Regions from separate parts of the Streptomyces sp. NPDC051563 genome, predicted to be linked through region 1. Evidence: riboswitches for the same ligand, from Rfam matches in the RefSeq annotation. Region 1 holds a riboswitch; each other region holds the start of a gene.

The links. Region 1 has a riboswitch for cyclic di-AMP ahead of ACIA8F_RS11020 (M23 family metallopeptidase). Riboswitches for the same ligand answer to the same signal wherever they lie in the genome.
Region 2: it holds a riboswitch for cyclic di-AMP, as region 1 does, so the genes downstream of both, ACIA8F_RS13920 (transglycosylase family protein) here and ACIA8F_RS11020 (M23 family metallopeptidase) in region 1, are expected to answer to the same signal.
Region 3: it holds a riboswitch for cyclic di-AMP, as region 1 does, so the genes downstream of both, ACIA8F_RS07880 (peptidoglycan DD-metalloendopeptidase family protein) here and ACIA8F_RS11020 (M23 family metallopeptidase) in region 1, are expected to answer to the same signal.

The regions. Positions count from the first base shown of each region.
Region 1 is NZ_JBITDL010000007.1:139,341-141,594, reverse strand. Features, by position in the region: gene ACIA8F_RS11025 (M16 family metallopeptidase) at 1-542, shown strand, start outside; cyclic di-AMP (ydaO/yuaA leader) riboswitch at 791-950, shown strand; gene ACIA8F_RS11020 (M23 family metallopeptidase) at 963-1,769, shown strand; gene ACIA8F_RS11015 (GntR family transcriptional regulator) at 1,951-2,254, shown strand, end outside.
Region 2 is NZ_JBITDL010000010.1:56,402-58,655, reverse strand. Features, by position in the region: gene ACIA8F_RS13925 (transglycosylase family protein) at 1-364, shown strand, start outside; cyclic di-AMP (ydaO/yuaA leader) riboswitch at 641-812, shown strand; gene ACIA8F_RS13920 (transglycosylase family protein) at 815-1,522, shown strand; gene eno (phosphopyruvate hydratase) at 1,843-2,254, shown strand, end outside.
Region 3 is NZ_JBITDL010000005.1:38,692-40,945, reverse strand. Features, by position in the region: gene ACIA8F_RS07880 (peptidoglycan DD-metalloendopeptidase family protein) at 1-904, opposite strand, end outside; cyclic di-AMP (ydaO/yuaA leader) riboswitch at 909-1,104, opposite strand; gene ACIA8F_RS07875 (tyrosine-protein phosphatase) at 1,420-2,226, shown strand; gene ACIA8F_RS07870 (aspartate aminotransferase family protein) at 2,251-2,254, opposite strand, start outside.

The sequences.
Region 1 (2,254 bases):
CGCCCCAGGTGCTCGGCACGTACTGCCTGGGCGGCACGCTCACCTCCCGGCTGGACAAGGTGCTGCGCGAGGAGAAGGGGTACACGTACGGCGTGCGCGCCTTCGGCCAGGTGCTGCGCTCCACCGCCGACGGCAAGGGTGCCTCGATGCTCGCCATCAGCGGCTCGGTGGACACCCCGAACACCGGCCCGGCGCTGGACGACCTCTGGACGGTGCTGCGCACCCTCGCGGAGGGCGGCCTGACCGATGCCGAACGGGACGTGGCCGTGCAGAACTTGGTGGGGGTGGCCCCGCTGAAGTTCGAGACGGCGGCCTCCGTCGCGGGCACGCTCGCCGACCAGGTCGAGCAGGAGCTGCCGGACGACTACCAGGCGCAGTTGTACGCGCGGCTCGCCGAAACCGGCACGGTGGAGGCCACTTCGGCGGTCGTCAGCGCCTTCCCGGTGGACCGTCTGGTCACGGTCCTGGTGGGTGACGCCTCGCAGATCGAGGAGCCCGTGCGGGCCCTCGGCATCGGCGAAGTGACCGTGGTCGCCAACTGATCGTCAGGTGGTCTCCGGCCGTTGTCCGGTCGATCTCGGGCGGGCCGTCAACTGGCCTGTCGCTCAAGGGGCTCCGGCGGCTTGTCCGCCGGGGCCCCTTTTGTCCTTATTTTCCCTTTAGTGGTGTGGTTGCTTGTATGTGGTGTGGCGTACGCAACAAAAGGGCGCGTCTGTTTGGTGATTACCTGATGATCCGCCTAGCGTCGGCCGTGCTGTTCGTCAGGTGTAACCGCCGCGCCCGCGGCACCGGACAGCGATCGCCGAGTCCCCGTCAGGCGCGAGCCTGGGGAGCCGGGGACCCACTTGTGTCCCTGGGGTGAATCGGACCGCCTCGCAAGAGGAGGCCCGTAGGAGACCTTCCTGCTCCGAACCCGTCAGCTAACCCGGTAGGCGAGAGGGAAGGAAAGGATCAGCCCCTTCATGGCGTTTGGCAGTCGTGCAGCCGGTTCCGGTTCCGGCAAGCACCGTGGTTCGAGCCGTCTCAGCCGCAGGACCGCCGGCTATGCCGGCATAGCCGCCCTCGCCACCACTGGTGTCGTCGGCTCCCTGGCCGGTCCCGCGTTCGCCGCGGACCACTCGCCCTCCATCGAGGACACCGGCACCCTCAACACCATCGTGGTCGCCGACGAGCTCGCCGGCGACGTCGAGGCCCAGGCCCAGTCCCAGCAGCGGGCCGCCGAGGCCGCCGCCGCCAAGGCGCAGGCCGAGGCCGACGCCAAGCAGCGCGCCGCCGAGGCCAAGGCGAAGGCCGAAGCCCAGGCCAAGGCCGAGCGCGAGGCCGCCGAGCGCGCCGCCCGCGAAGAGGAGCGCAAGCGCCTCAACACCTTCGTCGCGCCGGTCGACGGCTCCTACGTCAGCACCCAGTACCACGCGGGTGGCGGCATGTGGTCCTCCGGCAGCCACACCGGCATCGACTTCCACGCCGCCTCCGGCACCTCCGTGCACGCGGTCGGCCTGGGCACCGTGGTCGAGGCGGGCTGGGGCGGGGCGTACGGCAACAACGTCGTCATCAAGCACGCGGACGGCACGTACACCCAGTACGGCCACATGTCCTCGCTGAACGTCTCCGTCGGCCAGCAGGTCGCCGCGGGCCAGCAGATCGGCCTGTCGGGCTCCACCGGCAACTCCAGCGGCCCGCACCTGCACTTCGAGGCCCGCACCGGCGCCGACTACGGTTCGGACATCAACCCGCTCACGTACCTGCGCTCGCACGGCGTCAGCGTCTGACCGCTCGCCCCACCGCACGTCTTCCGCGAAGGCCCCGGCTCCCTGAGAGCCGGGGCCTTCGTCGTGTTCCGCGCCTCGCCTTGTGTGAATGTTTCGTATTTCCGGCCGTCCTCGGAAATTATCGTGTGTTGCAATAGAGTCGCAACGCGCACAGCCATACGAAAAAGGCGGAGGTCCGGTCTTGCGTATTCCCGCGCACACGGTATGCACAGCGATCCGCGACGACATCGTCTCCGGGGTCTTCGGGCCCGGCGCCCGGCTGACCGAGGAGGTGCTGGCCCGCCGGTACGGAGTCTCGCGCGTCCCCGTGCGCGAGGCGCTGCGCACGCTGGAGTCCGAGGGCTTCGTGACCACCCGCCGGCACGCGGGTGCCTGCGTGGCCGAGCCGACCGAGCAGGAGGCGGCCGACCTCCTGGAGCTGCGGATGCTCCTGGAGCCCCTCGCGGCCGCCCGGGCGGCCCGGCGGCGCAGCGAGGCCCACCTCA
Region 2 (2,254 bases), on a different contig from region 1:
CTCCCCGGCCGGGCCGGGGAATTCCGCGAACCCGACAAATCCGGTCAACCCGGTTGATCCCACGGCCCCGACGGCCCCGGCCGCACCGGGCGACGCGGCCACCCCGAGCGCCCCGGCGACCGCCGGCGCGACCGAGGGCGGCGGCAAGCACCGCGGCCAGGCCGCGGTCGAGACGCAGACCGGGTCTGATGCCGCGTCGGACCCGACGTACACCGTGAAGGCGGGCGACAGCCTCATCACGATCGCGGACGCCAACGGAGTGAAGGGCGGCTGGAAGGGGCTGTACGAGGCCAACGAGCAGGTCATCGGCGGCGATGCGGACCTGATCAAGCCCGGCCAGAACCTGGATCTAACGCACCAATAGGGGTACTTAAAGCGCCCGGAACCAGCTGATTGTCCGTTTTCTGTAAGTGAGACATGTGTCTCTTCAGGTCAACTGGCGTGTCAGGCCCGGAGGGTTCCGCAAACCCCGCCCTCACCTGCGCAAACGTCCCTCCGGGGAGCGCAAGTAGGCACCGTTTCCCCCCGATGTTGCTCGTTGAACATCGGGGGGAGACCTGTCTACCTTCTGAATCGCTCGCCACCGCGGGCTCCTTCGACCGCATCGCCGAATCCTGCCGGCGGACGGAGGGAACACTCGTCGCGTAAAGCGCCGAAGGCAGGAGCGGGGGAACCAAGGTAGGCGCCGGAACCGGCCGTTGAGAGACGGTCACGGAACCGGCTAGGGGTTAAGTCGAGCGCTAGGTCGCTCGGCCGGGCACTCACTCGCCCGAACCCGACAGCTCACCTCGTAGGCGTCGGTGAGGAGAACTCCATGCTGCTTTCGGGCAAGGGCAAGCACCGTCGCGGCTCCAAGGCCGTCCGCATCGTCACGCTCGCCGGTGTCGCCGGTGTCGCCGTGGCGGCTCCGCTGATGGCTGCGGGCACCGCTTCCGCCGCGACCGCCGGCGAATGGGACCGCGTCGCCGCGTGCGAGTCCGGCGGCAACTGGTCCATCAACACGGGCAACGGCTTCTACGGCGGCCTGCAGTTCACGTCCTCCACCTGGGCCGCGTACGGCGGCAAGGCGTACGCCGCGCAGGCCAACCAGGCCTCCAAGTCGCAGCAGATATCCATCGCCGAGAAGGTCCTCAAGGGCCAGGGCAAGGGCGCCTGGCCGTCCTGCGGCGTGGGCCTGTCGAACTCCTCCTACACCGGCGGTTCGGCCGAGACCCCCTCCAAGCCGAAGGCCCAGCCGAAGCCGGCGCCGAAGGTGGAGAAGAAGGCCGCGCCGAAGAAGGAGACCAAGCGCGCCGAGGCTCCGACCACCCGCTCCGAGCGTCCGGCCGCCCCGGCCGCGCCGAAGACCGAGGCCCCCAAGACGGGCAACGGCTCCTACGAGGTCAAGTCCGGCGACACGCTGGGCGCGATCGCGGACGCGAACCAGGTGTCCGGCGGCTGGGAGAAGCTCTTCGAGCTGAACAAGGACATCGTCTCGGACGCCAACCTGATCTTCCCGGGTCAGAAGCTGAACCTCAGCTGAAACGTGTGAGAACGGGCGTGGCCGCTTTGGCGACACGCAGTAGTTCCGCACGGAGCTCCACCACGCAATTCCACCGCCCGGCGCGCAACCCCCTTCGCGCCGGGCGGTGCTGTGTGCGCGTCCGTCCGCCCTGACGGAGCCTCCGGAATCCCGATGATCAAGGGCCCTATGTCCTGTAAGAGGGGCATTCAGGCCCTTTTTCGTCCCAGGACCCGGGCGGTCGGCTGGCCGAGTGCCCGGAGGCGGTTAGGCTCTAAGCGGCAAGGCCATCCCACGGCCTGACATGCCACCGCACACCCAGCGTCACATCCCAGAAGGAGATGCTCGTGCCGTCCATCGACGTCGTCGTAGCCCGGGAAATCCTGGACTCCCGAGGCAACCCCACGGTCGAGGTCGAGGTGGGCCTCGACGATGGCAGCACCGGCCGTGCTGCAGTCCCGTCCGGCGCCTCCACCGGAGCGTTCGAAGCCGTAGAGCTCCGCGACGGTGACCCCAACCGCTACATGGGCAAGGGCGTCGAGAAGGCGGTCCTCGCCGTCATCGAGCAGCTCGGCCCCGAGCTCGTCGGCTACGACGCCACCGAGCAGCGCCTGATCGACCAGGCGATGATCGACCTGGACGCCACCGAGAACAAGGGCTCCCTCGGCGCCAACGCCATCCTCGGTGTCTCCCTCGCCGTCGCGCACGCCGCGTCCGAGGCCTCCGACCTCCCGCTCTTCCGCTACCTCGGCG
Region 3 (2,254 bases), on a different contig from region 1:
CGCCGGAGAGTCCGATGGTCTGTCCGGCGCCGACGCTCTGGCCGGACGAGACGGAGAGCTGGGAGAGGTGCGCGTACTGGCTGTACTTGCCGTCGGCGTGGCGGATGACGACCTCGTTGCCGTACGCGCCGCCCCAGCCGGCGGAGACCACGGTGCCCGCGCCGACCGCCTTGACGGTGGTGCCGGTGCTCGCGGAGAAGTCGACACCGGTGTGGTAGCCGCTGGACCACATGGAGCCGGCGGTCTTGTACGCGGTGGACGTGCCGCCGCCGACGGGGGCGACGAAGCCGGTCGACGTGGAACCGCCCTGCTGCTTGGCGGGGGCCTTGCGCGCGGGGGCGGGCGCGGCGGCCTCGTCCGAGGAATCCTCATCGGACGAGGCCGCGTCCGAGTTGGAGGAATTCGACGAAGCGGAAGAATCAGAAGAAGAGGAAGAAGCAGACTTCTTGGCCGGCTTCGGCGTTTCGGCCGGCGCCGACTCGGCCGACGCGGCCGGAGCCGAGCCCTTCGCGCCGAGCGTGAGCTTGAGGCCCGGGTGGATCAGCGACGGGTCGGTGCCGACGGCCTCGCGGTTGTCCGCGTAGAGCTGCTCCCAGCCGCCGGCGAGGTGCCGGCTCGCGGCGATCTTGGAGAGGTAGTCGCCCGGCACCACGGTGTAGACGGTGGGGGCGCTCTGCGCGGTGGCCGGCGCGGCCTGGAGCGCGGCGGGCACCTGAGCGGCCACGGCCTGCGGGGCGGCCTGGACCGGAGCGGCGGCGGGCGCCGCGGCGGGGACCCCCGCGGCGTGGGCGCCGGCGGCGCCGAGCAGCGGAAGCGCGAGGGCCGCGCCACCGGTGCCGGCGGCGGCGAACCCGCGGGATATCGAGCGGGACTTGGGACGGCGGTGCTTACCCGTTCCGGACATGTCGCATTCCTCTCCGACGCCTGCGAGGTGAGCTGTCGGGTTCGGACTGGAGATGTCCGGCCGCCTCCGCGCCGGTGAACGGCACGTGTACGGCTTCACCCCGAGCTGTCCCGTCGTGAAGATCTCGACCGGAGATCCGGAACAGCGGCTTACCTGGTTCCCCCGCTCCTGCCGCGCGCGTGAATAGTCGGGTGCGGTTTCCGGTCGGCGGCAGGATTAGGCGGTCCGTCCGGATCGATCGCGAAGGTAATCGAGTCGGCCCGCGCGGAACAAGTCATGAATTCCCCAACGGAATCTTGAAGATGACGGGCTGCCGGAATTCCGGTCACCCTCCGTCCATTCCGCACCTTCAACAGCCGCCCCGGGCAGGCAATTCGGCATTTGCGATCAGGCACGCACCGTCACCGTATGATCTGGCTCACGGGGGCAGGTCCGATCTCGCCTCTCGCCATGGCAAGTTGTCAGCAAGTAGCGTAATTCGGACACCATCGACGACGATGACACGGAGGAGCCCGGTGACCCAGCCGATACCCCAGAGTCCGCACGAGGAGCCGACGCTGACCGGAGTGCGCAACTTCCGCGACGTGGGCGGGCTGCCGACCACGGACGGCCGGCGGGTCAAGTCGGGAAAACTATTCCGAAGCGGACATCTGGCTCATGCCACCGAAACCGACGCGGAGTTCCTCGGGTCGCTCGGGCTGCACACCGTCTTCGACTTCCGCAACGGAGCCGACCACGCGCTGGAGGGTCCGGACGTGGAGCTGCCCGGCGTGCTCAACGTCAGCATTCCGCTGTCGGATCCGGCCGACGGCAGCGAGTTCTGGAAGATGGTCCGCACCGGGGACCTGGCGCAGCTCCGCGAGATCCTGGGCGACGGGAAGGGCGCCGCGCGGATGTCCCGTTCGTACCGGACGATGATCCGGACCCGGACCGCCGAGCACGGCCGGGTGGTGCACGCGCTCGCCGAGTACAGCGTCCCGGCCCTCATGCACTGCGCCGCCGGGAAGGACCGGGCGGGCCTGTCGATCGCCGTCACCCTGCTGGCGCTGGGCGTCGAGCGGGAGGCGATCGTGGCCGACTACCTGGAGTCGAACGCCCCGCACAACCGCTACCGGGTCCGCCGGGGCAGCGAGGCGACCGAGCCCCGGACCCCCGAAGTGCTGGAACTGCTCTCCCCGCTCTTCGACGCCCGCGCCCCGTATCTGGCGGCGGCCTTCGAGACCATCGACGAGGAGTGGGGCGGTGTGGAGCGGTACCTGGCAGAGGGCCTCGGGCTCGCGCCCGAGACCCTCGCCAGGCTCCGTGACCGCCTGCTGGACTGACGCCCCGCGAGCCGGGCCGTCGCCTCAG